Regions from separate parts of the Thalassospira sp. MBR-102 genome, predicted to be linked through region 2. Evidence: predicted binding sites of a transcription regulator. Region 2 holds the regulator's gene; each other region holds the start of a gene.
What was found. The regulator PhoB, encoded in region 2, activates phosphate uptake and scavenging genes when phosphate is short. The targets are predictions, from matches to a motif close to TNTCATAAAACTGTCA.
Positions count from the first base shown of each region.

Region 1: a site for PhoB is predicted at 1,681-1,696, ahead of phnD (phosphate/phosphite/phosphonate ABC transporter substrate-binding protein). Genes of this name have one in related genera too.
Region 3: a site for PhoB is predicted at 1,927-1,942, ahead of phnC (phosphonate ABC transporter ATP-binding protein). Genes of this name have one in related genera too.
Region 4: a site for PhoB is predicted at 1,268-1,283, ahead of ABIE64_RS02625 (RNA degradosome polyphosphate kinase). Genes of this name have one in related genera too.

Region 1 covers NZ_JBEPTC010000009.1:50,623-53,766, forward strand. The annotation lists gene phnC (phosphonate ABC transporter ATP-binding protein) at 1-496, opposite strand, end outside; gene phnD (phosphate/phosphite/phosphonate ABC transporter substrate-binding protein) at 569-1,537, opposite strand; gene ABIE64_RS15300 (DeoR/GlpR family DNA-binding transcription regulator) at 1,772-2,584, shown strand; gene fumC (class II fumarate hydratase) at 2,736-3,144, shown strand, end outside.
Region 2 covers NZ_JBEPTC010000002.1:179,059-182,202, forward strand. The annotation lists gene ABIE64_RS04300 (cation:proton antiporter domain-containing protein) at 1-1,164, shown strand, start outside; gene phoB (phosphate regulon transcriptional regulator PhoB) at 1,227-1,922, opposite strand; gene phoU (phosphate signaling complex protein PhoU) at 1,940-2,662, opposite strand; gene pstB (phosphate ABC transporter ATP-binding protein PstB) at 2,684-3,144, opposite strand, start outside.
Region 3 covers NZ_JBEPTC010000008.1:199,295-202,438, forward strand. The annotation lists gene phnD (phosphonate ABC transporter substrate-binding protein) at 1-942, opposite strand, end outside; gene phnC (phosphonate ABC transporter ATP-binding protein) at 1,015-1,854, opposite strand; gene ABIE64_RS14980 (Ldh family oxidoreductase) at 2,157-3,144, opposite strand, start outside.
Region 4 covers NZ_JBEPTC010000001.1:526,049-529,192, reverse strand. The annotation lists gene aspS (aspartate--tRNA ligase) at 1-406, opposite strand, end outside; gene ABIE64_RS02630 (SixA phosphatase family protein) at 653-1,189, opposite strand; gene ABIE64_RS02625 (RNA degradosome polyphosphate kinase) at 1,385-3,144, shown strand, end outside.

The DNA.
Region 1 (3,144 bases), on a different contig from region 2:
TTTCAGGTTCCTGCATCAAGGCACGAACGACGCCGACGCGCTGGCGTTCGCCACCCGATAATTCATCGGCGCGTTTGTTGGCATAATGGGCAATGCCGACACGTTCCATCAATTGAAACGCACGATCAATGTCGCTTTGGGGGAAATTGCGCGTCATGGCGCGCCAGGTCGGGACATATCCCAACCGTCCCGACAGAACATTTTCCATCACCGTCAAACGGTTGATCAGGTTAAAACCCTGAAAAATCATGCCGATACGACGACGTGCCAGACGCAACTCGCCACCCGACAAAGTCGTCAGTTCGGTGCCGTTAAGGTCAATCGAGCCCGATGTCGGTTCGACCAGGCGGTTAATGCAGCGCAAAAGCGTGCTTTTACCAGCGCCCGATGCCCCAATGATGGCAACGACGCTTTCGCCCGGAACTTCAAGGTTCAGGTCCTTGAGAACAGCCTCATCCTTGCCATAGCGTTTGACCAGATCTTTGATACGCAGCATCACGATACCTTGAAAAAAAAAGACTACCGGGACCGAAAATCGATCCCGGCAGAAGCAGTTTGAAAGAAGGGATTACTTCAGGTTGTCCGGGGTGTATTTCACACCGTTGGCAGCCTGGATTTCACGAATAACGTCCCAGTCTTTCTGATAGGTGACAGGTACGAATTTCGACACGCCTTTGAACTCTTCGCCAAGGGCGGTGCCCTTCATGTCGAAGGTAAAGAAGGCTTCCTTGATCTTTTCGATCAGTTCGGGCTTCAGGTTATAGGCATAGTTGAACGAAGTGGTCGGGAACGGCTTGCTTTCATAAAGGATTTTGACGTCAGCCGGATCGTACAGATCACGCTGGGCCATACGTTCAACCACTTCGGATGCGACCGGGGCGGCGTCATAGTCACCGGCGACAACGCCCAGCATCGACTGGTCGTGCGATCCGGAATAGACGACTTCGTAATCCTGTTCCGGGACGATGCCCTGACCGGGCAGAAGAGCGCGCGGTGCCAGGTTGCCCGAGTTCGAGGTCGGGGAGGTGTGCGCAACACGTTTGCCCTTAAGATCGGCAAGCGAATTGATGCCGCTGTCAACCCGGGTATAAAGCTGCAAGGTATAGCCAAAACGACCGTCATCGCCACCCATCAGGGCAAACGGAACCGCACCGGCAAGGTTAACCGCAAACGGGGTCGGCCCGGTCGAGAAACCGGCAACATGCAGACGGCCGCTGCGCATGGCTTCTACTTCGGCGGAATTCGACTGAACCGCAAAGAAGTGAACATCCTTGCCGGTTACTTTTTCAAGATGTTCAAGGAACGGCTCCCAGATATCGGCGTAAACCGCCGGGTCTTCGACCGGGGTATAGGCAAATACGAGGGTGTCGGGATCAACCTGCTGATCGGCAGCCGGTGCATCGGCGACCAGATCGCCATCCATGTCGCAATACATCTGGTCAAGATCGCCGCGTGCGATGCAATCATCGGCCGCATATGCCTGGGTGCTGCCAAAGCTCATCATGCCGATGGCGGCAAGCACCGTAGAAACTTTCAAAAAGTCTGTTTTTTTCGCATGTGAAAACATGTGATCGAACCTTTCTTCCCTGTAAACGCTGGTAAAGCGCCATTTTTAATGTGGTTTTGTTGGTTTTATTGTTGCTTTTATCAACATTATAGAAGGTCAAAAAGTTGGAAAAGCAACACAAAACTGTAACAAATGGTTACAAGGATTGCTGCTAACCTTGCCGGAATGGGGTGCGATCAAAGGTATTCAGGGGGGAGAGCGTCTTTGCGTATCGGAAAAAAAGAACGTCAGCAGCGCATTCTTCAGGAGCTGCAAATCCATCCGCATGTGAGAGTTGCCACATTGGCGGAACGATTCGATGTGGCAACTGAAACAATTCGCCGTGATCTTGATGCGCTAAGCGAAAATGGCCTGATCAAGCGCGAATTTGGCGGCGCATCGGCACAGCCAATGGGCCATCAACCCGATCTGGCGCAGCGACAGATGACCGCGGTTGCCGGGTTCGAACGGATCGGCATCATGGCCGGAACCATGATCCGGCCGGGTGACGTGATTATGATCGATGCCGGGTCTACCGTCAGCCAGCTTGCCCCCTATATGGCCCAGAATCCCGGCGCATTGCGGCGCACGGTTCTGACCAATTGCTACGCGGTGGTGCATGGCATGGGCGAACAGGCGGTGATTGATGATGTCATCATGTGCCCGGGGCAGTTCGATCCACGTGAAAACGCGGTTTACGGCAATGATACCGTCGAATTCCTGCGCCGTTTCCATGCCAACAAGGCCTTTATTGGCGCATCGGGCGTCGCATGGCAGGGCTTTAGCGACGTTAACCGCCGCGCGGTTGCGGTCAAACGTGCCATGATGGAACGGTCCGATGAAACCTGGCTGATGGTCGATCACACCAAGTTCGATCAGCGTTACCTTGAAAACATCGCACCGCTTGAAGCCCTGACCGGGGTGATCACGGATCGGTTGCCGCCGGAAAAACTGCTGTCACATCTGGATCGCATCGGCGTTCAGATTGTCGCATGGCAGGACAATGTTTCCGCAGATCAGGGGGCAATCGTCGGCTGATATTTTATCGCTGGCGATAAAACTGCTTTTTTTCAACATAGTGACTTTGCGCGAAAGATCATTTGCGCCCATATTCGGGAACGGCAAAACGTAATTGCCAGCCGGGTTCCCGCCCCGGTCAGTATGTTTTCTGACACGGAGGATTTCTATCGTGACCAATCCAGTGACCACCCGCACCGAACAGGACACCATGGGCAGCATCGATGTGCCCGCGGACCGGTATTGGGGGGCGCAGACCCAGCGATCCAAACAGAATTTCCGCATTGGCGGCGAACGCATGCCCGATGCCCTGATCCGGGCGTTCGGGATACAGAAACTTGCCGCCGCACGCGCCAATGCTGCCCTTGGCAATCTGGATGCCAACCTTGCCGAGGCAATCGAGGCCGCCGCGCGCGAAGTCGCCGATGGCAAGCTTCTTGATCACTTCCCGCTTGTCGTCTGGCAGACCGGCAGTGGCACGCAGACCAACATGAATGCCAACGAGGTCATCGCCAACCGTGCGTGCGAAATCCTTGGCAAGCCGATGGGCAAACGCGATCCGGTTCATCCCAACGATCATG
Region 2 (3,144 bases):
CTGCCACGACTGTTTCGGTATATTGCGGCCCTTAAAAACCCGGAACTTTTTGCAATCGGGACCCTGTTTGTCGTTCTGGCTGCCAGCACATTGACCGAAGCCGCGGGCCTTTCAATGGCGCTTGGTGCCTTTATCGCCGGAGTAATGTTGGCCGAAACCGAATTCCGCCATCAGATCGAAGCCGACATTTCGCCATTTCGCGGTGTTTTCCTGTCGCTGTTCTTCATGTCTGTGGGAATGTCGGTCAATGCCAATGTGGTCATCGGTCAGGCCGGAACGATCATTTTGTGGCTGATCGGGCTTCTGGTCATAAAGGCAGCGGTTCTTTTCGGATTGTCCCTGCTGATCGGCTTTAACCGGGCATCGTCAATCCGGGTCGCCATGAGCCTGGCCGCCGGTGGTGAATTCGCCTTCGTCATGCTTGCACTGGCATCGCAGAACGGGGCGGTTCCGATTGACATCGCCGTGATGCTGATCCCGGTGGTTGCGATTTCGATGGGTCTGACGCCGACTTTGATTTCGCTCGGCCATCGCATCGAACAGAAGCTTCATCCCAAGGAAACCGATCAGCTAAGCGAGATCTCGGATGAAACCGACGGCATTCAGAAACATGTTCTGGTGATTGGTTGCGGGCGCGTGGGCCGGGTTCTGGCCCGTCTGCTGCGCACCAAGGAAATCCCGTTTATCGTTCTGGAATCCGATGCCCAACAGGTTTCGCGTGGCCGAGCCGAAGGTCTGCCGGTTTATTTTGCCGATGGGTCCCGACCGGAAACATTTCGTGCCGCCCATACCGAACAGGCCCATATTGCCGCCGTTGCCATGGGCAACCCGCACGCAACGGAAAAGACCGTCGCCTTGCTGCGACAGCATTATCCGCATCTGAAAATCTTTGCCCGTGCCCAGGACATCACCCATATCGGTCCGCTGTCACGCAGTGGTGCCGATGCAGCCATCCCAGAGGTACTTGAAACCGGTTTACGCCTGTCCGATCACGTTCTGGCGGCCTGCGATATCCCGCAGGAAGATATCGATATCGAAATAGCCAAGTTCCGGCGTGCCGATATGCTGCTGATGAACGAACTTGCCCCGCGCACCGCGCGCCAAAAAACCGAAGACCAGGCACAAAAAACTGCCAAACCGGCAAAATCCAGGAAAAGCACCTGAAACGCAAAGACCCCCATCACAATAATGGGGGTCTTTCGTTTCGTCTTCCGGAATAACCGCAATCAGGCGGCTTCGACATCCAGTGCATAACCCGCGGCACGAACCGTGCGGATCACATCGCGCGTTCCCTTGACGTCATTCAATGCCTTGCGCAGACGACGAATGTGAACGTCAACCGTGCGGGTTTCGACATAGATATTCGGCCCCCAAACCGCATTCAGAAGCTGCTCGCGCGAGAAAACCCGCCCCGGATGTTCCAGGAAATAACGCAGCAGACGGAATTCGGTTGGGCCAAGATGGATAGCCTTGCCGTTACGACTGACACGATGGGCGGCCAGATCCATTTCGATATCGGAATAGATCAACTGCCCTTGTGGTTGCGCCGGACCGGATCGACGCAGAAGTGCGCGAATACGGGCCAGCAATTCACCAATCGCAAACGGCTTGGTTACATAATCATCGGCCCCGGTATCAAGGCCGCGGATGCGGTCGCCTTCTTCGCCACGCGCCGTAACCATGATCACCGGCAAATCGCGGCTTTCAGGCTTCCGGCGGATCTGGCGGCAAACCTCGATCCCTGACATCACCGGCAGCATCCAGTCCAGAAGGACCAGATCGACATGGGTTTCGGCCAGAATTTTCAACGCTTCGTCACCGTCCCCGGCTTCGACAACCTGCATCCCCTCGCGTTCGAGGTTGTAGCGCAACATGGTTACGATTGCAGCTTCGTCCTCGACGATAAGAACCGTTGGGTCCATCTTCCTATGCTCCAGTGTCACTCATTCGGTTCTACGACGGCAAAGTTCGCCGCGTCATTTTTTGGCCGAGTATCCATCGGCAGGTCTTCGCCCTTGATCCGGTAATAGATCGTTTCGGCAATGTTGGTCGCATGATCGCCAATACGTTCGATATTCTTGGCGATAAACAGCAGATGGGTCGATGCCGTGATGTTACGCGGATCTTCCATCATATAGGTCAGCAGTTCACGGAACAGGGAATTGTACATATCGTCAACTTCCTGATCGCGCGCCCAGACACGCTGGGCCTTTTCCGCATCACCTTCGATATAGGCATCCAGAACGTCCTTGATGATTTCCTGGCACAGCTTGGCCATGTTCGGGATCACCTGAACCGGGCGGATCGGCGGCACCTGGTTAAGAACCTGCGCACGCTTGGCGATATTTTTCGCCAGATCACCGATACGTTCTAGATCGTTGGACAGTTTAAGCGCGGTCACCACCTGTCGCAGGTCATCTGCCATCGGCTGACGCAGGGCCAGAAGACGTACGGCAAAATCCTGCACTTCCTGTTCCAGCGTATCGATACGGTGATCGGAAAGAATGACCTTCTCGGCCAGTTCAGAATCCCGTTTAACGATCGCACGAATGGCGGAAATCAGCTGACTTTCGGCAAGCCCGCCCATCTGCGAAATGATGTTGTTCAGACGGGTCAGTTCTTCGTCAAACGAACTGACGATATGATGTTTGTCATCGACCATCGAAAATACTCCTGCCCGGACTTAACCGAAGCGACCCGTAATGTATCCCTTGGTGCGTTCGTCCTTGGGATTGGTGAAAATCTGATCGGTTTCGCCCACTTCGACCAGCTTGCCGAGATGGAAAAACGCCGTGCGCTGCGACACGCGGGCAGCCTGCTGCATGGAGTGCGTCACGATCACAATGGTGTAGTTCGAACGAAGCTCATCGATCAGTTCCTCGACCTTTGCGGTTGCAATCGGGTCAAGTGCCGAACACGGTTCATCCATCAGGATGACTTCGGGGCTGACGGCAACCGCACGTGCAATGCAAAGACGCTGCTGCTGCCCACCAGAAAGACCGGTTGCCGGTTCCGGCAGACGGTCTTTGACTTCTTTCAGTAGACCCGCCCGTTCAAGCGAGGTCATGACGATTTCATCGAGCTCGTCGCGCGAATTCACCAGACCGTGAATACGCGGGCCATAGGCCACGTTGTCATAAATCG
Region 3 (3,144 bases), on a different contig from region 2:
GGCGGACAGTTCGGCGGTGTTCTCGATTTTCAGCTTGTTTTTATACAGTTCAAGCTGACGGATCGGGTAAAGCTGCGCATTGCTGCTTTCCATGAATTTGCCCATGCCATCCTGAATGCCGCCAAGAACCTTGTTGGCTTCTTCAACATTGCCCAGACGACCATAACCAAGGAAGAACGCCTTGATTTCGGATTTCAGTTCGCGCGACATATCCTTGCGATAAACCATCGGATCAGACGGGATCAGCGGCGAGGTCCAGATAACCTTGACCTTGTCGGTGATTTCCGGCTTGACCATCTGGGTGCGCGCAAGCTGTTCGGAATTGTTGGCCGCAACGTCAACCTGATGATTGGCGGTCGCCATCAGGTTGGTTTCATGGTTCGCGTTGCGAACGGTCTTGAAGCAGTTCTTCGGATCAACGCCGTTCTGCGCAAAGACGTAATAGGTCGGAACCAGGAAGCCGGAGGTCGAGTTCGGATCACCGATACCGAAGTTAAGCGTGCCGTCGCATTTCAGCATATCGGCAAGCGTGTTGAGCTTGTCGTTATCGGCCTGGGTGATGATGTGGGAATAATAGCCGTTCGTACCATCGCTTTTGGACGTCTGGACGAAAACTTCGCCGCCCGCACGATCAACGGCTTCCATCGCCGACTTGTTACCAAACCAGCCAACGTGAACCTTGCCAAAACGCATGCCTTCGATGATGCCGGCATAATCCGGGGCAAAGAATGCCTCGACCTTTTTGCCAAGCGCTTCTTCCATATCGTCGATCATCGGCTGCCACTGTGCCTTCAGGTTGGCACTCGACTCAGTCGAAATGAAACCGAACACGATGGTTTCCGGGTCTTTTTCAAGCGGCTTGAATTCGACATCGGCATAGGCCATGCCGGTTACGAGCATGCTGGCAGCAAGGGCCGCGGATGCAATTGTCTTGCGGATCATGGGAAGTCCCCCGTCAGGTTGGTTGGTAGAGGTGAAATAAAAAGAGGTAAGGCAGAGAGAAATCGTCCTGATCTAGCTTGAAACGAAAGCCAGATCCTTCTCCGCGACCCTGCTCTTGGCCGGAACGTCATCCGGGGCAGGTGCGAAAAGCTCGGAAGAATATTCGCCGTAAAGTTCGCGCAGGAATTCCGGCGTCAGTTCGGTGGATGGGCCGTCAAAAACGACTTCGCCATCGCGCATCGCAATCGTGCGCGCACAATAATCACGGGCATAATCGACCTGATGCAGCGATACGATCACGGTGACATTGTCTTCGCGGTTCACACGATCAAGCGTATTCATCACCTTGCGTGATGACGCCGGATCAAGGGATGCAATCGGCTCGTCCGCCAGAATAAGGCGTGCGCCCTGCGTGATCGTGCGCGCAATCGCGGCACGCTGCTGCTGCCCGCCCGAAAGGTTGCGCGCCTTTTTCATCGCATGCCCGTCAATGCCGACCCGCTTTAACGCGGTCATCGCCCGAATGCGCTCGGCCTTGGTGAACAGGCAAAGCGACCCGCGCCATGCCGGCACCCGGCCCAGCATCCCGGTCAGAACATTGGTCAGAACCGTCAGGCGGCTGACCAGATTGAATTGCTGAAACACAACACCAATATCGGCGCGCACCTTGCGCGCCCCCCTTGCAATACGGCCGTTCTGCTGGATGACTTCACCGAATACTTCGATCTTGCCACCATCGCGATCCCCGCGCAGCAAACCGGCAATATGACGGATCAGGGTGGATTTGCCCGAACCGGACGCCCCGATCAGCGCGACCATTTCGCCCTCGCGGACCTGTAAACTGACATTGTTCAATGCCCGTTTATCGCGCGAGAAGCTCTTGTTCAGTCCGGAAATATCTACGACCAGCATTAAAGTCCGCCTGCTTGTGTTTCGCTGGTCAAGAAGCTACGCACAAACCGCGACTCTATGGTGACGATGATGTTACAGTTCGATGATTACGACGCCTTCATTTCACCGACAACAATCAAACTTGTCTATACATCAATATATTCTTCAAATAAAAAAATGTTCACCCAAGAAATGGCAGTGTAATAATTCAATTATTACTTGTGACCGCGTTCACAAATATGGATACAGGCGAGCCAGATCACGAAAAACCCCGACAGAAAGAAACTGCCGGGGTCTCGTATTTCGCATAATCGCGTATGGATTTACTTGATGGCCTCAATCGCGGCGATGACATCATCTTCGATATCCAGCCCCTGAATTTCCGCATCCCGGCGCGCATTCTGCCCGCGCCGCCCCGGCAACCGCACGGTTTCCTCAAGCGCGATTTCATCTGCGATATAGCGCAAATGATCAATGATCCCCGCCCCGCCAACCGCAACCGGATCAATCGCAATCACCAGCTGGCCCAATGCGGGCGGCGCACCCTTGTCATCAAACAGCGACGATGACTGATGCCCGAATTGCGCACCGGTCAACCCGGCGGCCAGCATTTCGACCATCATGGCAAGTGCCGCACCCTTGACCCCGCCTGCCGGAATCATCGTGCCTTCAAGCGCCCTGACCGCATCGGTGGTCGGATTGCCGTCTGCATCCAATGCCCAGTCATCGGGGATCGGAACCCCTTTCTGCTTGGCCGCCATGATCTTGCCGCGCGCCACCTTGGACAATGCCAGATCAATCACGATCGGATCGCCATCCCTGATCGGGGTGGCAAAGGCAATCGGGTTGGTGCCAAACATCGGGCGGCGACCACCCCAGGGCGCCATCGCGGCCGGGGCATTGGCAAACATCATCGCCGCCAGCCCCGCCTCAGTCAGTCTTTCCACGGTAAGTCCCATCACCCCGGCATGGTGGGATTTATGGATTGCCGCCACCGCAATCCCCTGCGCACGCGCGATATCGGGCAATCGTTCGATCATCAGGTCAAGTGCCGGATAGGCAAAGCCGAACTGCGCATCAATCCGCAACACGGCGGGAAACGGCTGATCGGCAACCGGTTTGGCAAACCCGTCCACCTTGCCTGCACGGGCCTGCGCGGCATAGGCCGGAACGCGGCGCAAACCGTGCCCGCCCTGTCCTGCGGCCTCGGCCGTGATCAGGGCGGTTGCCACCGATCTGGCATTGTCGGGATCAACCTTGCAACGCAGCAGGGTATCACACACAAGCGCATGTGCGTCAGACAGGGAAAGC
Region 4 (3,144 bases), on a different contig from region 2:
CGCGACGCAGATCAAGGTAACGGTGACGCAGGCGGATTTCCTCGCCATATTCGGCATCGCCAAAGACCGGCATCGGCAGCACGTCGGCCGACGACTGGACTTCGATATTCGATGCATAAACCTCGATCTCGCCGGTCGGCAGGTTCGGGTTGACGGTTTCGGCGGTACGTTTGACGACCTTGCCGTCCACCGTGATCACACTTTCGGCGCGCGACTTTTCAAGAACCGCGAAAAGCGGGCTTGAAATATCGATCACGATCTGGGTGATGCCGTAATGGTCGCGCAAATCGACAAACAGAAGGTTGCCGTGGTCGCGCTTGCGGTGGATCCAGCCGGACAGGCGCACTTCCGCATCGGCGTCAGAGGCGCGCAACGCATTACAATTGTGTGAACGATAAGGATGCATGGTCTTTCCAGGTTGCTTTGTATGCTTCGTATTTTGGGCCACAAATTTGGCGCAAAGGTGCATGGCTGCACCGCGCTGTCAAACAAAAAAGCACCGCAATCCAGCCACCCCGGTCAATTCGGGGGGCTTAAATCGGGTGATCTGTCTGTTTGCGCGACGCGGCGCTTGAAATTCTGCGGTATAAAACGCTGCCAAAGCCCCGCCGTCAAGTGCCCGTCGCAATGGTCTGCATTGCGGGCCGGAATTTCAGGTCGGCGGCGCACCGATCCCCTGCAAATCCTTGACCTTTACAAAGCGAATCAGGCGCCCGGCCTCAAACCGAACGTCCGCCCAATGATCAACATCAAATTCATACTGGCAAAGACCGCAGGTCGGATATTTACGGTTCATTTCCAGCAATGCCTCGCCATCGCCCTCGCCAAACAGCCGGGCGGCGAAATCGGCAAGTCCCGGATTATGGCCGATCATCATTACACAGCGGGCCTCGTCATGGGTGTGCCCAAGGCTTTCAAGCAGCACGGCCTCGGTCGCCATATAAAGGTCTTCGTTGTAGATCACGTCGGATGCACTGGCAAAATCGCGCCCCAGCAGGGTTAATGTCTGGACCGCACGTTCGGCGGTTGAACACCAGATCAGATCGGGCACCAGCCCCTGTTCATGCAAATAGCGCCCCATCACCGGGGCCGCCTTTTCGCCGCGCCGGTTCAGTTCCCGGTCGTGATCGGATCGGGACGGATCAGTCCAGCTTGATTTTGCATGCCTGAGCAGAAGCAATGTCTTCATAAAATCGGGTATCCGGTGATCTTAAGGAAAGCAGACTTTTGCATGCCACATCGGGCGCTGTGAAGCCACCAAGAAAACTGACTTAAAAATTTAAGAAAATTGCACCCCGACAAGCAGTTATCCTATACTCCAATCGCAACCGGGACCTGTCGCTTTATTTCAAGGACACAAACCCACTTTCGCAGGAGGCACAGCGTGACCCACGCCGCCGTTATTCAATCAAGCGCCATCACACTTGATTCGGACAAGCGCTTTATAAACCGCGAACTTTCCTGGCTGGCCTTTAACGGCCGCGTCCTTGAAGAGGCACAAAACAAACGTCACCCGTTGCTGGAACGCTTGCGGTTCCTGTCGATTTCCGCCAGCAACCTTGACGAATTTTATATGGTGCGCGTGGCCGGTCTGGTCGGGCAGCTGCGTGCGGGCATGACCAAGGTCAGCCAGGATGGCATGAGCCCGTCCGAGCAGCTGCGCGCCATTACCTATGATGCCAGCCAGTTGATGCAGGATCAGCAGCGCATCTGGCAGCAGCTTAGCAGCGAGATGGACAAGCACGGGATTTCGGTGATCAGACCGGATGATTTGACCCAGACCGACCGCAAATGGCTTGATGGCTATTTCATGCGCGAAATCTTCCCGACCTTAACGCCGCTTGCCATTGATCCGTCCCATCCCTTCCCGTTCATTCCGAACCTTGGCTTTGCGATTGTCATGCAGCTGTTTGATCCGGCGGATGGTCACAACATGCGCGGGCTGATCCCGGTGCCGCCGAAAATCGGCCGTTTCCTGCGCATGCCGGGCCGGACCGAACGGTATCTGCCGCTGGAACAGGCGATTGTCCTTTACCTTAACAAGCTGTTCCCCGGTTTCGACATGATCGAACACGGCCTGTTCCGCGTTATCCGTGACTCGGACGTTGAAATCGAAGAAGAAGCCGAAGATCTGGTGCGCGTTTTCAAGACCGCCCTGAAGCGTCGGCGCCGCGGCAGCATCATCCGGCTTAAAGTCAATGCCGAGATGCCAGAAGACCTTCTGGATTTCGTGGTCGACGAACTTTCTGTCGCCCCCGAAGAAGTCGTCAAGGTCGACGGGCTTGTCGGGCTTGTCGATGTCAAACAGCTGATCGATTCCGATCTGCATCATGATCTTCTGTTCCCGCCCTATGGCGCGCGTTATCCCGAACGGGTGCGCGACTTTGGCGGCGATTGCTTTGCCGCGATCAGCAAAAAGGATCTGGTGGTTCACCACCCGTTCGAGGATTTCGACGTCGTCGTGCAGTTCCTGTTGCAGGCTGCGCGTGACCCCGAAGTCGTCACCATCAAGCAGACCCTTTATCGCACATCGGAAAACAGCCCGATCGTCAAGGCCCTGATTGCGGCTGCCGAAGCGGGCAAATCGGTAACGGCGATGGTGGAGCTCAAGGCCCGCTTTGACGAGGAAGCCAACCTGCGCTGGGCGGCCGATCTTGAACGTGCCGGTTGTCAGGTGGTCTATGGCTTCCTTGACTGGAAAACGCATGCCAAGGTGTCACTGGTGGTCAGGCGCGAAAGCCACGGGCTTCGGACCTATGTCCATTTCGGGACCGGCAACTATCACCCGATCACCGCGAAATTCTATACCGATATTTCGTTCTTCTCGTGCGATCCGGCATTGGGTCGTGACGCGGCCAGCATCTTTAATTTCATGACCGGTTATGCGACCCCGCGGTCGCTTGAAAAGATTGCCATCGCGCCGCATACGCTTCGCCCGACCCTGCTTGCCCATATCGATCAGGAGATCGAAAATTGTCAGGCAGGCAAACCGGCGGGCATCTGGGCCAAGATGAACAGCCTTGTTGATCCGGTGGTGATTGACGCGCTTTATCGCGCCAGCCAGTGCGGGGTTCATATCGAACTGGTCGTGCGCGGCATCTGCTGTTTGCGGCCGGGTGTGCCGGGGTTATCGGAAAATATTCG